3 regions of the Streptomyces sp. NPDC026659 genome follow, and region 1 is predicted to be linked to each of the others. Evidence: riboswitches for the same ligand, from Rfam matches in the RefSeq annotation. Region 1 holds a riboswitch; each other region holds the start of a gene.

The links. A riboswitch is a leader RNA that binds a small molecule or an ion and turns the genes downstream of it on or off. The one in region 1 is predicted to bind thiamine pyrophosphate.
Region 2: it holds a riboswitch for thiamine pyrophosphate, as region 1 does, so the genes downstream of both, thiC (phosphomethylpyrimidine synthase ThiC) here and thiO (glycine oxidase ThiO) in region 1, are expected to answer to the same signal.
Region 3: it holds a riboswitch for thiamine pyrophosphate, as region 1 does, so the genes downstream of both, AB0E91_RS26260 (thiamine ABC transporter substrate-binding protein) here and thiO (glycine oxidase ThiO) in region 1, are expected to answer to the same signal.

Annotation. Positions count from the first base shown of each region.
Region 1 is NZ_JBEZXY010000007.1:128,931-132,185, forward strand. Features, by position in the region: gene AB0E91_RS19000 (FAD-dependent oxidoreductase) at 1-1,096, opposite strand, end outside; gene AB0E91_RS19005 (hypothetical protein) at 1,106-1,510, opposite strand; TPP riboswitch at 1,602-1,713, shown strand; gene thiO (glycine oxidase ThiO) at 1,723-2,946, shown strand; gene thiS (sulfur carrier protein ThiS) at 2,943-3,143, shown strand; gene AB0E91_RS19020 (thiazole synthase) at 3,149-3,255, shown strand, end outside.
Region 2 is NZ_JBEZXY010000003.1:195,095-198,349, forward strand. Features, by position in the region: gene thiC (phosphomethylpyrimidine synthase ThiC) at 27-1,823, opposite strand; TPP riboswitch at 1,816-1,988, opposite strand; gene AB0E91_RS09785 (YibE/F family protein) at 2,060-3,255, shown strand, end outside.
Region 3 is NZ_JBEZXY010000011.1:197,849-201,103, reverse strand. Features, by position in the region: gene AB0E91_RS26265 (iron ABC transporter permease) at 1-729, opposite strand, end outside; gene AB0E91_RS26260 (thiamine ABC transporter substrate-binding protein) at 786-1,877, opposite strand; TPP riboswitch at 1,960-2,067, opposite strand; gene rlmN (23S rRNA (adenine(2503)-C(2))-methyltransferase RlmN) at 2,126-3,232, opposite strand.

The sequences.
Region 1 (3,255 bases):
GGTCCTCGCGCAGCCAGCACAGCGTCCAGGCCGCGTCCCCCGGCTCACCGCGCCAGACCGTGCGGTCGGCGGCCGCGTGGTGGCCCGCGTACTGCACGAACCGGCCGAACTGCTCCGACCAGAAGTACGGCACCGGGTCGTAGGGCGCCGTCCCGGCCTCGAGGATGTCGGCGGCGACCGTGCGGGGGCCCTGGAGGGCGTTGTCCCAGTGGTGGACGAGCAGCCGCTCGCCGTAGCGGGCCGAGGGGAACGAGACGCAGTCGCCGACCGCGTACACGTCCTCGGCCGAGGTGCGCAGCCGGTCGTCGGCCAGGACCTCGCCGTACGTGCCCAGGTCGATGTCCGAACCGGCCAGCCACGCGGTGGCGGGACGGGCGCCGATGCCGACCACGACGGCCCCGGCGGGCAGCCGCGAGCCGTCGGAGAGCACCACCGCGCCGGGCTCGACGCGCTCCACGCGCGCGCCGGTGCGCAGCTCGACGCCCGCCGACGCGTACCAGTCGGCCATCGGGGCGGCGGCCTCCTCGGGCAGCGCCTCGGCGAGCGGGCGGTCGGCGGCCTCCACGACGGTGACCGCGCAGCCCGCCTCGCGGGCGGCGGTGGCGAACTCGGCGCCGATCCAGCCCGCGCCCACCACCACGACGTCGTGCCGCGCGGCGAGGACCGGGCGCAGCCGTTCGGCGTCGTCGAGGGTGCGCAGCAGATGCACGTCGGGCGCGTCGTCCGTGCCGGGCAGCCGGACCGGTTCGGCGCCGGTGGCGAGGACCAGCGCGTCGTACGGGACGGGGCCCGCGACGGTGTCCAGCTCGTGGTCGGCGGGGCGTACGCCGAGCGCCTCGACGCCGAGCCTGAGGTCGATGCCGAGCGAGGCGAAGTCCACGTCGAAGGCGGAGTCCTCGGCCTTGCCGAGGAGCAGGCCCTTGGACAGCGGCGGCCGGTCGTACGGTTTGTGCGGCTCGGCGCCGATCAGGGTGATGGTCCCGGCGAAGCCCTGCTCGCGCAGGGCGACCGCGGTCTGCACCCCGGCCATGCCCGCCCCGACGACGACCACGCGCCGCCCGTCCGCCGCGCTCTCCCGTGCTGTCTGCTCGCTCACCCGGCCACCTTAGACGGCGACCCCGACACCTGACGACCCGTCAGCCGGGGGAAGCCCCGGAGAGTCCCGGGCCCGGTCCGCGACCTCCTCGACGACGCTCGTCCCCGAGCCCGGCCGCGACTCCCACTCCCAGGTCTCCTCCAGGCGCACGCGCCCGTCCGCCAGCTCCACGACGCGGGACACACAGTGCCCGGAGGCGGTGGTGCCGTCCCGCCGGAGCTGCACGTACCGGAAGTCGAGCCGGTCACCGTCGCGAGTGCCGACCAGATGGCCGCGCACCACGTCGCCGCCCGCGTACTCGGCCCAGATCCCGCCGTCCCGCTCGTGGTACGTGAACCGGGTACGGGTGCCGACCTGTCCTGGCGACTGGTCCGCGACGGGGGCGAGGACGAGTCCGTCGAGGGAACGGGCCATGAGCGGGGCTCCTTTGTCGGGTTTTCGGCGAGACGCGTGCCGGTGACGCGCTTTCCCCCCGGCGTGCGCCGAGGGCTAGGGTGGCCACGGTAGAAGCACTCGCGGGAGCCCGGACGCACCGGGCTGAGAGGGAGGCTGGCGGCCTCCGACCGTACGAACCTGATCCGGGTCATGCCGGCGAAGGGAGGGGCTGGACGCCCATGCACGCACGTATGTCCGGAAAACCCGGTGCACACGGCCGCGGGAACCCCGGCGGGGCGGGCGCGAGCGACGTGCTCGTGGTCGGCGGCGGGATCATCGGCCTGGTCACGGCGTGGCGGGCCGCGCAGCGCGGGCTCGCCGTCACGGTGGTGGACCCCGAGCCCGGCGGCGGGGCCGCGCGGGTCGCGGCGGGGATGCTCGCCGCCGTCACGGAGCTGCACTACGGCGAGGAGGCGCTGCTCGCCCTCAACCTGGAGTCGGCCCGCCGCTACCCGGACTTCGCCGCCGAGCTGACGGAGGCGACCGGGCTCGGCCTCGGCTACCGCCGCTGCGGCACCCTCGCGGTCGCGCTGGACGCCGACGACCGCGCCCACCTGCGCGAACTGCATGCCCTCCAGCTCCGCTCGGGCCTGGAGTCGGAGTGGCTGACCGGGCGCGAGTGCCGCCGTCTGGAGCCGATGCTGGCGCCGGGCGTGCGCGGCGGGCTCCGCGTGGACGGGGACCACCAGATCGACCCGAGACGGCTCGCCACGGCCCTCGTGCTGGCCTGCGAGCGGGCCGGGGTGCTGTTCCACCGGACCTGGGCCGCGCGGCTCGACACGGCCGGTGGGCGCGCCGTCGGGGTCACCGGCGAGGACGGCGCCGTACTGCGCGCCCCCCGGGTGGTCCTCGCGGGCGGCAGCACGAGCGGACGGCTCACCGGGGTCCCCGAGGAGGTGCTGCCGCCGGTGCGTCCGGTCAAGGGCCAGGTGCTGCGGCTGACCGTGCCGCCCCGGTACGCGCCGTTCCTGAGCCGCACCGTGCGGGCCGTGGTGCGCGGCGGCCATGTGTATCTGGTGCCCCGCGAGAACGGCGAGCTGGTCGTCGGCGCCACCACCGAGGAGCAGGGCTGGGACACCACGGTCACGGCGGGCGGCGTGTACGAGCTGCTGCGCGACGCCCATGAGCTGGTGCCCGGGATCACCGAGCTGCCGCTCACCGAGACCGGCGCCGGACTGCGCCCCGGCTCCCCCGACAACGCCCCGCTGCTCGGCCCCTCCGGCCTGGAGGGGCTGCTCCTCGCCACCGGCCACCACCGCAACGGCGTGCTGCTCACGCCCGTCACCGGTGACGTCATGGCGGACCTGCTGACCGGGGCCGAGCCGCCGGAGGCCGCGCGCCCGTTCACCCCGGCCCGGTTCACCTCCGCCGCGTCCGCAGAGGCCGTACCCACCACCCTGGAGCACTCCGCATGAACATCTCCGTCAACGGGGAGCCCCGCGAGGTGGCCCCCGGCACCGCGCTCGACGTCCTGGTGCGGACCCTGACCCCGGCCCCCTCCGGAGTGGCCGCCGCCCTCAACGAGACCGTCGTCCCGCGCACCCGCTGGGCCGAGACCGGCCTGACCGAGGGCGACCGGGTCGAGGTGCTGACCGCCGTGCAGGGAGGCTGAAAAAAATGAGCGACGACCCCCTGGTCATCGGCGATCTGACCCTGAACTCCCGGCTGATCATGGGCACCGGCGGAGCCCCCAGCCTGGACGTCCTGGAGCGCGCCCTGACCGC
Region 2 (3,255 bases), on a different contig from region 1:
CGGCCGTCCCCGGCGTCACCCGGCTGTCACTCGGCGATGGGCAGATAGACCCGGTTGCCCGTGGCCGCGAACTCCTCGGCCTTGCGCGCCATGCCCTCCTCGATCTCGGCCTTGCTGCCGCCGTGTTCGCGCCGGATGTCCTGCGAGATCTTCATGCTGCAGAACTTCGGCCCGCACATGGAGCAGAAGTGAGCCGTCTTGGCGGGCTCGGCGGGCAGCGTCTCGTCGTGGAACTCCCGTGCCGTGTCCGGGTCCAGGGCGAGGTTGAACTGGTCCTCCCACCGGAACTCGAAGCGGGCGTCGGACAGCGCGTCGTCCCACTCCTGCGCGCCGGGATGCCCCTTGGCGAGGTCCGCCGCGTGGGCGGCGATCTTGTAGGTGATGACGCCGGTCTTCACGTCGTCCCGGTTGGGCAGGCCCAGGTGCTCCTTGGGCGTGACGTAGCAGAGCATCGCCGTCCCCCACCAGGCGATCATCGCCGCGCCGATACCGGAGGTGATGTGGTCGTACGCCGGGGCGATGTCGGTGGTCAGCGGGCCGAGCGTATAGAACGGGGCTTCATCGCAGATCTCCTGCTGAAGGTCGATGTTCTCTTTGATCTTGTGCATCGGGACGTGACCGGGGCCCTCGATCATCGTCTGTACGTGGAAACGCCTGGCGATGCGGTTGAGTTCCCCGAGCGTGCGCAATTCCGCGAACTGCGCCTCGTCGTTGGCGTCCGCGATGGAACCGGGCCGCAGACCGTCGCCCAGCGAGTAGGTGACGTCGTAGGCGGCGAGGATCTCGCAGAGCTCCTCGAAGTTCTCGTACAGGAACGACTCCTTGTGGTGCGCCAGGCACCAGGCCGCCATGATCGAGCCGCCGCGCGAGACGATGCCGGTCTTGCGGTTCGCCGTCAGCGGGACGTACGGCAGCCGCACGCCCGCGTGGACCGTCATGTAGTCCACACCCTGCTCGGCCTGCTCGATCACGGTGTCCTTGTAGATCTCCCAGGTCAGTTCCTCGGCCCTGCCGTCCACCTTCTCCAGGGCCTGGTAGAGCGGCACCGTGCCGATCGGCACGGGGGAGTTGCGCAGCACCCACTCGCGCGTGGTGTGGATGTTGCGGCCGGTGGAGAGATCCATGACCGTGTCGGCGCCCCAGCGGGTCGCCCAGGTCATCTTCTCCACCTCCTCCTCGATGGAGGACGTGACGGCGGAGTTGCCGATGTTGGCGTTGACCTTCACCAGGAACCGCTTGCCGATGATCATCGGCTCGATCTCGGGGTGGTTGACGTTGGCCGGCAGCACCGCGCGACCGGCGGCGATCTCCTCGCGGACCACCTCCGGAGAAACGTTCTCGCGGAGGGCCACGAACTCCATCTCGGGCGTGATCTCGCCCCGCACCGCGTACGCGAGCTGGGTGACCGCGCCACCGTCACGGCTCCGGCGCGGCAGCCGCGGGCGTCCGGGGAAGACCGCGTCCAGGTTCCGCAGCCCGCCGCGCGGCGAGGTGTGCTTGATTCCGTCGTCCTCGGGCCGGACGGGACGACCGGCGTACTCCTCGGTGTCGCCCCGGGCGACGATCCAGTTCTCCCGCAGCGGGGTCAGACCCCGTCGGACATCGGTGGGGACGGCGGGGTCGGTGTACGGACCCGACGTGTCGTAGAGCGTGACCGACCGCCCGTTGGTCAGGTGCACCTGACGGACCGGCACATGCACATCGGGGCGCGAGCCCGCGATGTACGCCTTGTGCCAGCCGTTGGACTTCCCGGCCTCCGCGTCCGGCGACCCGTTCGTCGCGTTCTGCGTGGAGGCAGGCGTGCGTGCGTCCTTGTTGGTCATGAGACCTACTCCCTACGCCGGCATTACCCGGTAACAGGTTCGGCGGTCGACGCAGCGATTTCCGTCCGCAGATGGTCCGGTGGAACCACGTTCCACGTGAAACATCGCGAAGACGGAGGTCAGCGCCCTCTCAGCCCGGTGCTCCGAGCTCCCGCGTGTGCAAAGGTGCCTCCACGCTAGCGCCCCTTGTGACGTGAAGGACAGTGGGCCTCGGTCGTTCTTGCAATGATCGGACGGTGACCACGACACATCAGCCTCCCTACCCACCGCCCGGGCCGCCCCATCGGCACGGCCCCGGACAGGGCGACGGCCCCGGCCGAGGGGGCGGACAGGGCTCCGGCGGTGGCCCCGGAGACGCGCACGGGCACCACTCCGGCTCCGGCGACGGCCAGGAACCGGACCACGGTCACGGCCATCACGGTCACGGCCACTCGCACAGCCATGGCCCCGCGGCCCCGGTGTCCCGGCATCTGCGCAAGGTCATCGCGGCGATCCTCATCCCGTTCACGGCCGCCGTCGTGGTCGGACTCGTGGTGCTCTGGCCCGGCGGCGCCCCGCCGCACGAGCGCTCCGGGGTCGGCTTCGACCGCCAGACCCAGCAGGCCACGGTCACCCGGGTCCTGTCGGTGAGCTGCAAGTCCGTGAACGCCTCGGGCGGTTCGTCCCTCGGCGACAACGCCTCCTCCGGAGCGGGCTCGGCGGCCCAGGAGGGGAAGCGGGACTGCAAGAAGGCGACGGTCCGGGTCGACACCGGGAAGGACCGGGGCCGCACCTTCACCGAGATCGTCCAGCCCGACCAGACACGGCAGTTGCACCAGGGCGAGCAGGTCGTGGTCGCCTACGAGCCCTCGGCACCCAAGGATCTGCAGTACGCGGTCACCGACGTGAACCGGCAGTTCCCCATGGCGCTGCTCGCCGGGATCTTCGCGGTCGCCGTCGTGGTGGTGGGCCGGCTGCGCGGCGTCATGGCGCTGGTCGCGCTGGCCGTCAGCTTCCTGGTGCTGACCATGTTCATCCTCCCCGCGATACTCCAGGGGTCGAATCCCCTGCTGGTGGCCGTGGTCGGATCGAGCGCGATCATGCTGATCGCGCTCTACATGTGCCATGGGCTGTCCGCCCGGACATCGGTCGCGGTGCTCGGCACGCTCGTCTCGCTGATGCTGATCGGCTTCCTCGGCTCGCAGTTCATCGGCTGGGCCGCGCTCACCGGCAACACGGACGACAGCACGGGGCTGATCCACGGGCTCTACCCCTCGATCGACATGAGCGGCCTTCTGCTGGCCGGCGTCATCATCGGTTCGCTCGGTGTGCTGGACGACGTGACGGTGACCCAGACCTCGGCCGTCTGGGAGCTGCACGAGGCCAACCCCTCGATGGGCTGGCGGGGGCTGTACCGGGCGGGCATCCGCATCGGCCGCGACCACATCGCCTC
Region 3 (3,255 bases), on a different contig from region 1:
GAGGATGGCGCCGACCGCCGCGAACTGGAGCAGGGTGAGAACGGCGGCGGTGGTGAGGTCGAAGACCTCGGAGGTCTGCCGGTAGATCTCCACCTCCAGGGTGGAGAAGGTGGGCCCGCCGAGGATCTGCACCACGCCGAAGGAGGTGAAGGTGAACAGGAAGACCATCAGCGCGGCGGCGGCCACGGCGGGCGCGAGCGCGGGCAGGGTGACCTGCCGCCAGGCGCGCAGCGGGGACGCGCCGAGCATCCGGGCCGCCTCCTCCTGGCGCGGATCGAGCTGGGCCCACAGGCCGCCGACGGTCCGGACGACCACGGCGTAGTTGAAGAAGACGTGCGCGAGCAGGATCGCCCAGACCGTGGTGTCCAGGCGTACGCCCCACAGCTCGTCGAGCAGTCCCCCGTGGCCGACGAGGGCCAGGAAGGCGGTGCCGACGACCACGGTCGGGAGCACGAACGGCACGGTGATGACGGCCCGCAGCACCTGTTTGCCGGGGAAGTCGAGCCGGGCGAAGACGTAGGCGGCGGGCAGCGCGATGAGCAGGGTGAGCGCGGTGGAGGCGAGCGCCTGCCAGGTGGTGAACCACAGCACATGGCGGATGTCGGGGCGGACGAGCACGTCCGCGATCCGGCCGAGGTGCCAGGTGCCGTCCGCCCTCAGGCCGCGCAGCACGATCGCGGCGACGGGCCACGCGAAGAACACCGCGAAGAACGCGGCCGGCACGGCCATGAGACCGAGCCGGGCCGCGTTCGCGCGGGTGCGCCGCGTGGCTGCCCGCCGCACGGCTACTTCAGTACGAGCGACGTCCACGAGCTGACCCACTGGTCGCGGTTGGCGGCGATCCGGCCGGGCGCCATGGTCTCCGGGTCCTTGGCGGCGGGGCCGTACTCGGTGAACTCGGCGGGGACCTTGGTGCCCTTGACCACCGGGTACACGAACATGTTCAGCGGCATGTCCTGCTGGAACTCCTTCGACAGCAGGAAGTCGAGGAACGCCTTGCCGCCCTTGGGGTTCTTCGCGTGGCCGAGCAGTCCGGCGAACTCGGTCTGGCGGAAGCAGGTGCCCTCGGAGACGCCGGTCGGGGCGGTCGTGGGCCGCTTCGTGGCGTAGATGACCTCGGCGGGCGGCGAGGAGGCGTAGGAGACGACGAGCGGACGGTCGCCGCCCGCCTTCTTCCCCTCGGAGGAGCCGGAGAACTCCTGGTAGTAGGCCTGCTCCCAGCCGTCCACGACCTTCACGCCGTTGGCCTTGAGCTTCTTCCAGTAGCCCTCCCAGCCCTTGTCGCCGTACCGGGCGGCGCTGCCGAGCAGGAAGCCGAGGCCGGGCGAGGAGGTGGAGGCGTTCTCGGTGACCAGGAGGTTCTTGTACTTCGGGTCGGCGAGGTCCGCGAAGGTCTGCGGGGGCGTGAGCTTGTGCTGGGTGAAGTACGCCTTGTCGTAGTTCACGCAGATGTCGCCGTAGTCGACGGGCGTGACGCGGTGCTTGGCGCCGTCCAGCTGGAAGGCGGCGTCGACCTGGTCGAGGCCCTTCGCGGTGTACGGCTGGAAGAGGCCGTTGTCGAGGGCGCGGGAGAGCAGGGTGTTGTCGACGCCGAACAGGACGTCGCCCTGGGGGTGGTCCTTGGTGAGGATCGCCTTGTTGACGGCCTGACCGGCGTCGCCGTCCTTGAGGACGCGGACCTTGTAGCCGGACTGCTTCTCGAAGTCCTGGATGACGCTCTTGGACGCGGCCCACGAGTCGTGGCTGACCAGGGTCACGGTCTTGGTGTCGGCGGCGTGCCCGGTGCCGGTGCCGGTGCCGGCGTGCGTGGAGCCGCACGCGGACAGCGTGACCAGGCCGAGGCCGACCGCCGCGGCCACGAGGGTCTTGGTGTGCACTGGATGTTCCTCCTGGTTCTGGCCAGGAAGAGACGCGGCCCTGCCCGGTCTCCGCGGACGGAGCCCGGGCAGGGCACAACAGCTTGAGTGGTGACCGAACTTCCTACCCAGAATGACCTGGGCGAGGTTCAGAGGGTCTGCGGCCCGATTGCCGCACTCTCAGCGCTGTGGCGCTCCCCTGTCGGAATATGCAGATGTATGACGCGTATGAAGTTATACCCGTATTACGTTATGTGGACCGGCCCAGGTTACCGCTCGGTGGCGGCGAGCTGACCACACGCCCCGTCGATCTCCTGGCCCCGGGTGTCCCGCACGGTCACCGGCACACCGTGCGCGGCGATGGCCTCCACGAACGCCTTCTCGTCCTCGGGACGGGAGGCGGTCCACTTGGAGCCGGGGGTGGGGTTCAGCGGGATCAGGTTGACGTGCACGGGCCTGCCCTTGAGCAGCCGGCCGAGCCGGTCACCACGCCACGCCTGGTCGTTGATGTCCCGGATCAGCGCGTACTCGATGGACAGCCGGCGGCCCGACTTCTCCGTGTACTCGAACCCGGCGTCCAGCACCTCGCGCACCTTCCACCGCGTGTTCACGGGGACGAGGGTGTCGCGCAGCTCGTCGTCGGGGGCGTGCAGGGAGATCGCGAGCCGGCACTTGAGGCCCTCGTCCGAGAAGCGGTGGATGGCGGGGACGAGGCCGACCGTCGACACGGTGATGCCGCGCTGAGACAGCCCGAGCCCATCAGGGGCGGGGTCGGTGAGCGCCCGGATGGCCTGGACAACCCGCTTGTAGTTGGCGAGCGGCTCACCCATGCCCATGAAGACGATGTTGGAGAGCCGAGCGGGCCCACCGGGCACTTCCCCGTCCCTGAGCGCCCGCATCCCGTCCACGATCTGGTGCACGATCTCGGCGGTGGACAGATTCCGGTCGAGCCCCGCCTGCCCCGTCGCGCAGAACGGACAGTTCATCCCGCACCCCGCCTGCGAGCTGATGCACATGGTCACCCGGTCCGGGTACCGCATCAGCACCGACTCCACGAGCGTGCCGTCGAACAGCCGCCACAGGGTCTTACGGGTGGTCCCCTGGTCCGTGGCCAGATGCCTGACCACCGACATCAGCTCCGGAAACAGCGCCTCCTGGAGCTTGGCCCGGGAACCGGCCGGTATGTCCGTCCACTCCTCGGGGTCGTGCGCGAACCGGGAGAAGTAGTGCTGCGACAGCTGCTTGGCGCGGAACGGCTTCTCCCCGGCCTCCGCGACAGCGTCCTTGCGCTCGGCAGGCGTGAGATCGGCAAGATGCCGCGGCGGCTTCTTGGCTCCGCGCGGCGCGACGAAAGTGAGTTCTCCGGGCTTGGGCATGGTGGTTCCAGTGTCGCAGATCG